DNA from 2 places in the Mesorhizobium sp. WSM4887 genome. Region 2 is predicted to be linked to the other one. Evidence: riboswitches for the same ligand, from Rfam matches in the RefSeq annotation. Region 2 holds a riboswitch; the other holds the start of a gene.
The links. A riboswitch is a leader RNA that binds a small molecule or an ion and turns the genes downstream of it on or off. The one in region 2 is predicted to bind cobalamin.

Region 1 (5,857 bases), on a different contig from region 2:
CGAGTCCTTTGGGCGCATCCGGCGCGGCGAGACGCAAAACGGCGCCATGCTCAGCCTGGACGATCTCTCCGTCACCCTCAACGACGGCACCGGCGTGGTCAAGGAGACGAAGGTCGAGATCAACCCGGGCGAGCGGGTGCTGGTCGCCGGCGAATCCGGCACCGGCAAGTCGACGCTGGTGCGGGCTGTCGCGGGCCTGTGGCCCTGGGGCGGCGGCAGCGTCAATTTCCATGCCGGCAAGCGGCTGTTCATGTTGCCGCAACGCCCCTACATCCCGACCGGCACGCTGCGGCGCGCGGTCGCCTATCCGGCCGCCGCCGACAACTGGACGGTGGACGAGATCGACGCCGCCCTCGACAAGGTCGGCCTCGGCTACCTGCGGGACAGGATCGAGGAAGAGGCGCCGTGGGACCAGACACTCTCCGGCGGCGAAAAGCAGCGCCTCGCCTTCGCGCGCCTGCTGCTGCACGAGCCAGACATCGTCGTGCTGGACGAGGCGACCTCGGCGCTCGACGAGAAGAGCCAGGAAAAGATGATGCAGACGGTGATCCAGGCATTGCCGAAGGTCACCGTCATCAGCGTCGCCCACCGCGCCGAGCTGGAAGCTTTCCACAGCCGCAAGATCACGCTGGAGCGGCGCGAAGGCGGCGCGAAGCTGGTCAGCGATGTGGAGCTGGCGCCGCGCAGGGGCAAGCGCAACGTGTTCGCGCGGGCGCTGTGGGGGAGCGGGGCGAGAGGAGGGCCGGCGCGCTGAGGGCGGCATCAAGGGCAGGCAAGAACGTCCGAGATGGTGATCGGACCGCAGGGGTCGCGCTTCGGCCGGATGGCAACCTTGACGTCACCAGAGTCCCAGGTCTGTAATCGCCGCAGGCCAGGGAGAGGCGACCCCCATGGAAAAGATCATCCTCGACTGCGATCCGGGGCACGACGATGCCATCGCCATCCTGCTTGCGGCCGGCAACCCGGACATCGACCTTCTCGGCATCACCACGGTTTCGGGCAACCACAATGTCGAGAACACCACGCGCAATGCGCTCTCCGTATGCACGGCCTACGGCATAAAGGTGCCGGTGGCGAAAGGCTCTCCCGGCCCGCTGATCATCGACCAGGTGCTGGCCGTCGAGATCCACGGCGAGACCGGGCTCGATGGCCCGGAGCTGCCGCCCGCCTCGTTCGAGCTCGACAAGCGCCATGCCGTCGACTTCATCATCGAGACGGTCATGGCGCATGAGCCGAAAACCGTCACGCTGGTGCCGGTCGGGCCCTACACCAACATCGCTCTGGCCGTGCGCAAGGAGCCGCGCATCGTCGAGCGGGTGAAGCGGGTCGTCGCGATGGGCGGAAGTTTCACGCGCGGCAACATCACGCCCGCGGCCGAGTTCAACGTCTATGCCGACCCGGAGGCCGCAGACGTGGTGTTCCGCGCCGCTTGGGACGTCACCATGGTGGGGCTCGACCTCACGCACCAGGCCTTGGCCACCCCCGACCTGCAGGACAGGGTGCGCGCTGTCGGCGGCCCGATCGCCAAATTCATTCTCGATATCTGGGAGTTCATCGCGACCACGCATGGCGGCCTGCTGCAGATAGCCCATCCCGCCGTCCATGACGCCTGCTGCGTGGCGGCGATGATCGATGCAGGCGTCTTGACCACCGAGAAGGCCGATATCCGCGTCGAGCTTGCCGGACGGTGGACCAAGGGCATGACGGTCTGCAATTTCGAGAAGCTGGGCGGCATGCGCCATTTCGGCGGCACGGCGAGCGAGCAGGTCGATTTCCGCCATACCGTGGCGATGAAGCTCGACCATTCGAAATTCTGCGACCTGATTGTCGATGCGCTCGAGCGCCTCACCAGTCAAAAGGCGTGAGGCGCTCCAGGGGCAAGGCCTAGCCGGCCCTCACAGCAGGAACGATTGCCTGTCGCGCAATGTGGCGCTGATGGCGGCGATGCCGGTCTCGATCTCGCGCTTGTTGGCCAGGATCGCATCGCCGGCCGCACCCTCGACCATCGATCGCAACAGGTCGGCCTGGCCGACCAGCACCGCATCCTTGTCGGCCAGCGCGACGAGCGTTGCGGCTTCGAGCCGGTAGCGCGGGCGCCTTGCCGCCCTGGGCGACTCTCAAGCCTCCAGGCCCGCGCACGCCAGGAAGTGGGGGAGAATTGGCCCGGCGAAGCCGAGACGGCCATTTCGACGAGAGCCCGGCGGTCGGCATCAGCAACCGGCGCTGGCACGGTGGTGTCCTTGTTCTATTGCATTTTAGTTGAAACTAATTTGAAAGTTACCCGCTAGCAGCGCGTAAGCGAGCTCAAACTTGCCCTGCTGTCGACAGCTAAGTTGAAAGGAGAAGTCCTAAGCCTTTTTCAGTGCTTGGCGTTGCCGAGACCGCTTTTCTATCATTCGTCTTTCGAGCGGCCTCCAGCCGCGCCGGTCACCACCGAGGCCGATGCCTGGCAGGGCGAGAAGTAGCCATCGCTCGGCGCATTCGCGCGACGAAGGCTTCGCAGACCGCTGTCGAGCGGACGCTCGATGAGGAGCCACACAAGGTTGGCCTTGGAACAAAGGTCTGGCCATGAAAAAATACCTAGCAGCCGCGCTGGCGATCGCCATCCCGATCGGGCCTGCCTCGGCGCTTGACGTCGGCGTCGGCGGCAAGGTCGGCGGCATCGGCGTGGGCGCCGGATTGGGCGCCGGTTCGCAAGGCGTGTCGGCGGGCGTGGGCGCCAGTGCCGACGGTGTCGGCGGCGCAAACGTCGGCGCATCGACCGGCGGCGGATCGCTCGGCGTCAATGCCGGCGGCAATCTGGGCAGCACCAGCACAGGCGAGTCGACAAGCGTGGGCGCCGCCGCCGCGGGCGACGATCCTTCCGCCGTCAGCGGATCGGCTGCCTCTGCGCAGAACCCGGCCGCGGTGCCGACAGCCCCTGCTTTGGCCAAAAGCGCGACGCAGACCATTGTGCTGCCTCCAGTGCTGAAGCCCTCCAGATCCGCCGGCGGCGACCTCCGGCGGGTCACCAAAGGCTATCGCATCCCGCCGCTGTCACCTCCGAAGACGATACCGGGCACGCCGGCCGCCGTAGTGCGCGCCTGTCGCGCCGCGATCGCGGCGGCCGCCAAGCCCCTCGGCGCCGTGCGTGTTTACACGGTCAGCGCCGGCCCCTTGCGTCAACGCCGAAGCGGGCTCAACGCGCCGATCGAGGTGCGCATAGACTATGACAGGCGAGGCGGCATCGAAGTGAGGCAGGCGAAAGTCGGCTGTCGCCTAAATGCGAAGGGCGCGGTCACCGCGGTGATTTAGAGGCAAAGGCACAACGGCCGTTGCCATCCTTCCTGCCGGTTGCAACCTCGGCGGTTTGGCAATTCCTCGCCCCCACAAGGTGGACGGGAGAGGTGGCTCGGCGCAGCCGAGACTGAGCGGGGGAGCGCCATATCCGATAACCCTGCCGACCGCAGGCGCGGACCTCAGCCGGCTGCAGACAAGGCGCCCGCGCTTCGGCTAGAGTTCCGCCGGGCGCAAAAAAATCATCGAAGGGGAGCATCGCGATGAACGAAGTCAGGCCGATCGCCGAGATCGCCAGCTATCACGCCCATATCTACTACGGCGGGGAAGCCGAGCGGCAGCATGCCGAATGGCTGCGCCAGCGCATCGCAGAACGGTTCCGCGTGCGCCTGGGCAACTGGCGCGACGAGCCGGTCGGCCCGCACCAGCAAGCCATGTACCAGGTCTCCTTCGCGACCGAGATTTTTGCCACGCTGGTTCCCTGGCTGATGCTGAACCACGGCGGCCTGAGCATCCTTATCCATCCCAACACCACCAACCCCAAGCGCGACCACCTTATCGACCCGATCTGGATCGGCCGGGCACTGCCGGTGAAGGGCGACGTGCTTGGCGAGGAGGACGAGGCAGAGGAAGCGCTGGAGGTGAATACCGAGCCGACGCTGGGGGTGTGAGGGGGGCGCGGCGATCTCGTCACGATGGCGTGAGAGGCGGCTGGCCGTCGGAGTTGTTGATTGACTGGCCAACCGCGGTGTGGCGAATTCGCGCCGATGGTTCCCTTCGGGGATCAAAAGGGAACGCGGTGCGGAGAAATCCAAAGCCGTGGCTGCCCCCGCAACTGTAAGCGGCATGCCGTTTTCACGATGCCACTGGCTGCATGGGCCGGGAAGGCGAAAGCGGCGGCAATCCGCGAGCCAGGAGACCTGCCATCATGGACGTCAAAGCAGAACATCGGACGGGGTGATCCGGTGTGCGCGCCTGGCCGGACGGCGGGGCGAGTTCCCTGCGATGACAGGCAACGTCAAAGGCAGAACCATGCTGATCCAACTATCGAAAATGCTGAACAAAACCGCGCCCGACCTGAAGGCCAGGCTGATTACAATCTACGGCGCGCTCGCCATTCTCAACGTCGGGGCGTGGCTGTGGGCTTTCGTCGCCTTCCACGACAAGCCGACATTGCTTGGCGTCGCTCTCGTCATTTATGGCCTCGGCTTGCGCCATGCCGTCGATGCCGACCACATAGCGGCCATCGACAATGTCACGCGCAAGCTGATGCAGAACGGCAAACGGCCGGTCTCCGTCGGTTTCTTTTTCGCACTCGGCCATTCGACGATCGTCGTCATCGTCGCTGCGGCTATCGCGGCGGCAACGTCCCTGCTCGGCCGTTTCCAGAGCCTTCAGGAGATTGGCGGCACCATCAGTACCGGCGTTTCCGCACTCTTCCTGCTCGCCATCGCGGCGATGAACATCGTCATCTTCTTCTCGATCTACAGAAGCTATCGGCGGGTGCGGGCCGGTGGGGCGTTTGTCGAGGAGGATCTGGACCTGCTGCTCAACAATCGCGGCTTCCTGGCCCGCGTCTTCCGCCCGATGTTCCGGCTGGTGTCGCGCAGCTGGCACATGTTCCCACTTGGTTTCCTCTTCGGCCTTGGCTTCGACACCGCGACCGAAGTCGCCATGTTCGGCGTGTCCGCGGCACAAGCGGCCAAGGGCGTGCCGTTCGAGGCCATTCTGGTCTTCCCGGTGCTTTTCGCGGCCGGTATGTCACTGGTCGACACGACCGATGGTGTGATGATGCTCGGCGCCTATGAGTGGGCCTTCGTCAAGCCGATCCGCAAACTGTACTACAACATGACGATCACCCTGGTGTCGGTCCTTGTCGCAGTACTGATCGGCGGCATCGAGGCGCTCGGCCTGATCGGTGACAAGTTCGGTCTGTCGGGCGGCTTCTGGAACGGCGTCGGCACGCTCAACGACAATTTCAACAATCTGGGCTTCGCCATTATCGGCATCTTCATCGCCGCCTGGGCGATCTCCTATGTCGTCTACAAGGCCAAGGGGCTGGACGATGTGGAGATCGGATCCGCAGCAAAGAATTCATAAGCCGCCGGCGGCGGCTGGCTGCAGCAGGCCAGCCGCATCTCTCTGCCATCAGACGCCGGCGGGCTGCCAGCCTGCCGCCTTGAATGCCTCGGCATCGGGAAGCCGATGACGGCAAAGGTCGATCGCCGCCCCGTCAGCGGTGCTCGGCTTGACATTCTTGTTCCCATTTTGTTCACTGTTGGCAGACAGCGACAGGAGATCGCCGGCCCGTGCGCACGCGCTTCAAAGGCATGCTGAGGAGCCGTAGCCCAAGCCTTTGGAAGTGTGACGGAATTCTGCGCTTGGATAAGCCAGGGGTTAAGGCCTGGGATAAGCCCCATAATCCATAAGCCAGAATCCAGAGTCCAAATATCCAGAGTCCAGAACAGAAAAGCTGGCGCTTTTCTGTTCTAAAAAAGCGGGGAAGGGGAAAGCAAAAATGGGAGCAGCGCAAGCCATTCGGCGTACGGCGCTACGGCGAGGGCTCGGCGGCGCCAGCGAG
Region 2 (5,857 bases):
GGTTCACTCTGGGACGGCCTGTCAACTTAACCTTGGGTTAACCTTCAAATATGCGCTTTGCTATGCGCGAGATAGGCTGACGGCGCGCCAATGTAAATGCGTGTCAGTGACGCGCCTGGCGCAGAATGTCCATCCTGCGCTAACCTTCCGGCAGCGGAATGAATTCTTCCTCATCGCCAGGAACGATATCGAAGCGGCCCGTCTTCCATTCTTCCTTGGCCTGCTCGATGCGTTCTTTCGAGGACGAAACGAAATTCCACCAGATATAGCGCTTGGAGCCCAGCGACGCTCCGCCGAACAGCATGAAATGCGCGCCGCGCTCGGACGACACGACGATTTCCTCGCCCGGTTTGAACACCAAAAGCCGCTCGGCCGGGAAACGGTCGCCGGCAATCGAAACCTCGCCCTCCAGCGTGTAGATGGCGCGTTCCTCGGCGTCGCCGGGGATTTTGACGCTGGCGCCCGCCGCCAGCCGCAGATCGGCATAGAGCGTTTCCGAGGCGGTCGCGACGGGCGAGCGCAGCCCGGAAAATTCGCCGATGACGACGCGGCCGCTAACGCCCTCGGCATCGATTTCGGGCAGTTGGACGACCGACGTGTTCGCGAACACCGGGGCGATTTCTTCCTTGCTGTCCGGCAGCGCCAGCCAGGTTTGCAGGCCGGAAATCGACATCGGCGCGCGGCGCAATTCCTCGGGCGTGCGCTCGGAATGAACGATGCCGCGGCCGGCGGTCATCAAATTCACGTCGCCCGGCGCGATCACCATTTCGGTGCCGAGCGAGTCGCGATGCCTGATCTTGCCGTCGAACAGATAAGTGACGGTGGAAAGCCCGATATGCGGATGCGGGCGCACGTCGATCGCATGGCCGGCGCGCAGGATGGCCGGACCCATGCGGTCGAAGAAGATGAACGGACCGACCAGCCTGCGCTTCGCCGTCGGCAAGGCGCGGCGAACCTCGAAGCCGCCAATGTCCTTGGCGTTCGGAATGACCATCAACTCGATCTGGTCGCAGGCGAAGGCGTCGCCGGCCTCAGGATCGTTGCCCGGAAAGAAGCTCATGACCGGCGTCAGGCGAAGCGGAGCGCGGATCGGGCCTTCGCCTTGGCGGCCTCTTCCTCGCGGTTGCGCGGATGCTGGGTGGTTTCGAGGCTGTCAAGCAGCTCGCGCGCGGCGGCGGCGATCGCCTCGACGGCGTGGTTGAAGGCATGCTCGTTGCGCTTGGACGGCTTGGTCGCGCCGCTCAGCTTGCGAACGAACTGCAGCGCCGCGTCATGGACCTCGTCGTCGGTCGCCGGCGGATCGAAGTTGAACAGGGTCTTGATGTTTCGGCACATGCTTTAACTCCTTACCTGCTTTCTGCCCGAACCGGTCTGACATTGTGCACCGAGGTGTGTTGAGATTCAGGTCAGACCGAGCCGAAAATGGCGGGTTCCGAGAACCGGACCGGAGCGTACTTGAAGGACGTGAGCACCGGAACCGCAGAAAGCCGCGTTTGCAGGCGGCCTCACCTGAATATCAATACACCTCACTCGGCGTCGAGCGGCTCCGTTCCAACCGGCTTGCCGTCGCGCGAGAGCCTGATCTTCTCGACCTTGTCCTCGGCGGCCTTGAGCAAGCGGTCGCAATGAGCCTTCAGCGCCTCGCCGCGCTCGTAGATCTTGATCGACTGGTCGAGCGGAACGTCGCCGCGCTCCAGATCATCGACGATCTTCTCCAGCGCGTCGAGCGCCTGTTCGAAGCTCATCGCCTTGACGTCTTGGTTAGCTTCATCAGCCATCATTCATCCCTTCATCAGCCGCCCGACATGGGCGGCGACCGAAAATGCCAATCCTTGCAGATCGTAACCGCCCTCCAGCAGGCTGACGAGCCGGTTGCCGCTGTGGCGCCCGGCGCGCTCCATCAGCTGGCCGGTCGCCCAGTCGAAATCATCCTCGGTCAGGTTGATCGCGGCCAGCGGATCGCGATGGTGCGCATCGAAACCGGCGGAAATGATGATCAGATCCGGCTGGAAGGCGTCGATCGACGGCAGCACGCGCGACAGGAAGGCGTCGCGGAACGTGTCGCTGCCGGTGCTCGGCGCAAGCGGCGCGTTGACGATGTTGCCGGCGCCGGTCTCGCTCTTGGCACCGGTGCCCGGATAAAGCGGCATCTGGTGGGTCGAGCAATAGAGCACCGACGGATCGTCCCAGAAAATGTCCTGCGTGCCGTTGCCGTGATGCACATCCCAATCGACGATGGCGACGCGCTCGGCCAGATGCTTCTCCTGCGCATAACGGGCGGCGATCGCCGCGGTGTTGAACAGGCAAAAGCCCATCGCGGTCGCTTTTTCGGCGTGATGGCCGGGCGGACGCGCGGCAACGAAGACATTGGCGGCACGGCCCTCGAACACATCGTCGACGGCGGCGTTCGCCGCGCCGATCGCCGTCACCGCGGCCTGCCAGCTTTTCGGGCTGGCGCTGGTGTCGGCATCGATCGAGACGATCCCCGTCTCGGGAATCGCAGCGCGGACACGGCCGACGAAATCCTCCGGATGCGCGTAAAGGATAGTCGCCTCGTCGCCTTCCGGCGCCTCGACGCGGTCGAGGGCCGAAAAAGCCTCGTCGTCGAGCACGCGCTCGATGGCGCGCAAACGGTCGGGCCGCTCGGGGTGGCCGGGCGGCGTGAGGTGTTCCAGGAATACGGGATGAGTGTAAAGACGAGTGGTCATGGCGCCTAATCTAGGCACCTGTCGCACGGATAGCCATGTTTCAGCGCCGAATGATTGGGGAAATCGCGCCCAATCGTGTCGCTGGCGGCATTGGCCCGGCTTCGGCTTCGCGATAAGGTCGCGTCGCTGCCTGGTGCCCGCAACGCGGGAGAATCGGGAACACGGTTGAAATCCGTGGCGTGCCCAACGCTGTGAGGGGGACCGCGCCGGCAAACGCCACTGTCCCAGACGGGAAGGCGCCGGATGCGGGTCGATCCCGAGCCAGAAGACCGGCCCGGCAGACATGGTCATCCGCATGGTCAGGCGGAGGACTGCTTATCGCAAGGGGACAAGCGATGCAGGCACGAACAGCCGCCGCCGGCGGCGATGACTTTGACCAATTGGCGCGCGACGCCGTCTACCGGGCCATGTTCACCCGGCGCGACGTGCGCAGCCATTTCCTTACCGACGATCTCGACGACAGCGTTTTGGCGCGGCTGCTCACCGCGGCACACCACGCGCCGTCGGTCGGCTACATGCAGCCCTGGAACTTCATCATCATCCGGGACGCCACAAGGCGGCGGCAGGTGCGCGACCTTTTCCTCGCCGCGCGCGAACAGGAACTGCCGGCGATCGAGGTGGAGCGGCGGGCGCTCTACCGCAAGCTGAAGCTCGAGGGCATCTGCGAAAGCGCGCTCAACCTCTGCATCACCTGCAACCGCCAGCGCTCGAAGAACTCGCCGCTCGGGCGCTGGCACAATCCGGAGATGGACCTCTACAGCACCGTCTGCGCGGTGCAGAATTTCTGGCTCGCGGCGCGGGCGGAAGGCGTCGGGGTTGGCTGGGTGAGCATCATCGAGCCCGAAGCGCTGAAGCGACTGCTGTCGATCCCCGAGCACGTCACGCCGATCGCCTATCTCTGCGTCGGCCGCGTCTCGGAATTCGCGCCAAGGCCCGACCTCGAAGCGCATGGCTGGGGCAAGCGCCTGCCGCTGCCCGAGCTGGTGATGAGCGAGACCTTTTGCGGCGCCGGCGAGGCGCCGCTCAAATCGGCGATCGCTCGTCTCGGAGAACGATTGAAGCCTTAGAGCCGCTCGGCGTTCCATAGACCCGCACCAACCGCAACGCGCCGTTCGCGTTTGCGCAATGGCGCATTGGCAGGCCTGACCGTCGTTGCCCGCTCTCAGAAACCGGGGATTGTTCGCGCATCGCTTGACAACGTGACGGTTCTTCTTGGCGTGATTGGGCCGGATCTCCGCACTCGCTTCCTCACGGCTAACCCTGTGCCAAGCGATGTCGTTCTCGGGCTTCAACGTCTCGCGAATTCACCGGCGTTCGCAATTAAATTCTGTCTTCTCATGTGAATAGGCAGATTGAGCTGGGCTACGGCGCTTATTGTCGGGCGATAGATGAGACCCGGCGCGTTCCCATGAACTTTTTTGCAATAGATCGGTCCGCCGAACATGAGGGCGAAGCGGAATGGGAGCGCATCCGCGCAAAATACCCGCCGCAAGAACCATTCCTCAACTTGAACAACGCCGCGGTCAGTCCCCCACCGACTGTTGTCGAGGAAGCGACGGTTGACGCCTACCGCTTCATCAGTCGCAATTCCGACTACAATATGTGGAGCAAGCTCGACACAGCACTTCCTCATATCAAACGCGAGCTGGCGGAACTGATCGATTGCAGCCCCGGAGAGATCGCGCTGAACCGGAATTCGTCGGAGGGTCTTTCGACAGCGATCTTCGGAATACCGCTGACTAAGGGCGATCAAGTGCTGATCTCGCCTTGGGACTACCCCAGCGTTCGTGCGGGCTGGCTGCAGCGGCAACAGCGCGAGGGCATCGAGGTTGTAAACTGCACCTTCGACCTCATGGACAGCGACGACGACATCATCGAATCCTATGTTCAGGCGATGACCCCGCGTACCCGCGTCCTGCAGCTGACTCACATGTACCACTGGAACGGGCGTGTCCTGCCGGTGAACCGGCTCTGCGAGATCGCGCGGGAGCGCGACATCATGACTGTCGTCGACGGTGCCCAGACTTTTGCTCAGATGCCGGTCAGCTTCCGCGAACTCGATTGCGATTTTTTTGTCACCAGCCTGCACAAGTGGCTCGGTGCTCCTATCGGCAACGGGATGCTGGTCGTCAGCGAACGCCGGATCGATACCACCTGGCCATTGCTTGCACCTTTCGACCAGCCCGCGGTGCACATAGACAGGTTCGACCATTAGAATCTCGGCACCTACAATTCCGCTGTCCAGGCAGGAATCGCGCCCGCAATTCAATTCCACAAGGCGATCGGCGCGGAACGGATGCATGCGCGACTGCGCGAACTCACCCGATATTGGGTAGGTCTCGTCCAGGACATTCCCGGTTTCAGGCTCCATACGCCGACCGACACGGACAGCCTCGCTGCGATAAGTCTGTTTTCGATCGACAGCATCGACATGCAGCAACTCGAGCGCGACCTTCGCGAGAAACACCAGGTCCACGTGAAATACCGCAAGGTCGAGCACGTCGAGGGTTTGCGGGTTTCGCCACACATTTACATGCTTAAGCGCGATCTTGATGCCTTCGTCGCCGCGCTGCGAAGCGCTGTGGAGTGAACCGACGAATTTTCTCTGGCTGTGCCTGACCTTAGCCGTCTGCTGTCTGGCGAATAGCGTTTTCGCAGTCGAGGGGTGCAGGATGGCAGCGCCGCTATTTGCGCTTAAAGCTGCCCAGGCCTGCACCCCGACAAGAGTTCAATAGTTTCGCTCAAGGCCGTGAGCGTGGTCTGCATTTTTGAGGTCTATCAATGCGCCAAGTCTACGTGAGTGGATCCTATCTACCGGAAAGCGAGGCCCGCATCTCGGTCTTCGATCGGGGCTTCCTGTTCGCCGACGGAGTCTATGAGGTCACGCTCGTTCTTGATGGCAAGCTCGTCGATTTTGCCAGTCACATGGCGCGCCTGCGGCGATCGCTCCGTGAGCTCGATATGCCGTTCTCCCTGACCGAAGCAGATCTTTTGAAGATCCACAGGGAGCTCATTGGACGGAACAATGTATCCGAGGGACTTGTTTATTTGCAGATCACCCGGGGCGCGGCCGACCGCGATTTCATATTTCCTACTCGGGATACGCCGAACACCGTGGTGCTCTTCACACAAGAGAAGGCACTTGTCGA

Region 1: it holds a riboswitch for cobalamin, as region 2 does, so the genes downstream of both, P9230_RS18785 (HoxN/HupN/NixA family nickel/cobalt transporter) here and bluB (5,6-dimethylbenzimidazole synthase) in region 2, are expected to answer to the same signal.

What each region holds. Positions count from the first base shown of each region.
Region 1 covers NZ_JARTVP010000004.1:386,878-392,734, reverse strand. Annotated here, with positions in the region: gene P9230_RS18810 (ATP-binding cassette domain-containing protein) at 1-754, shown strand, start outside; gene P9230_RS18805 (nucleoside hydrolase) at 891-1,865, shown strand; gene P9230_RS18800 (hypothetical protein) at 1,896-2,039, opposite strand; gene P9230_RS18795 (hypothetical protein) at 2,569-3,294, shown strand; gene P9230_RS18790 (DOPA 4,5-dioxygenase family protein) at 3,540-3,947, shown strand; cobalamin riboswitch at 4,028-4,219, shown strand; gene P9230_RS18785 (HoxN/HupN/NixA family nickel/cobalt transporter) at 4,309-5,376, shown strand.
Region 2 covers NZ_JARTVP010000014.1:60,158-66,014, reverse strand. Annotated here, with positions in the region: gene dxs (1-deoxy-D-xylulose-5-phosphate synthase) at 1-7, opposite strand, end outside; gene P9230_RS29250 (pirin family protein) at 140-1,060, opposite strand; gene P9230_RS29245 (DUF2277 domain-containing protein) at 1,069-1,335, opposite strand; gene P9230_RS29240 (exodeoxyribonuclease VII small subunit) at 1,527-1,778, opposite strand; gene P9230_RS29235 (histone deacetylase family protein) at 1,782-2,708, opposite strand; cobalamin riboswitch at 2,823-3,001, shown strand; gene bluB (5,6-dimethylbenzimidazole synthase) at 3,044-3,775, shown strand; partial or broken gene P9230_RS29225 (aminotransferase class V-fold PLP-dependent enzyme) at 4,117-5,298, shown strand; gene P9230_RS29220 (D-amino-acid transaminase) at 5,490-5,857, shown strand, end outside.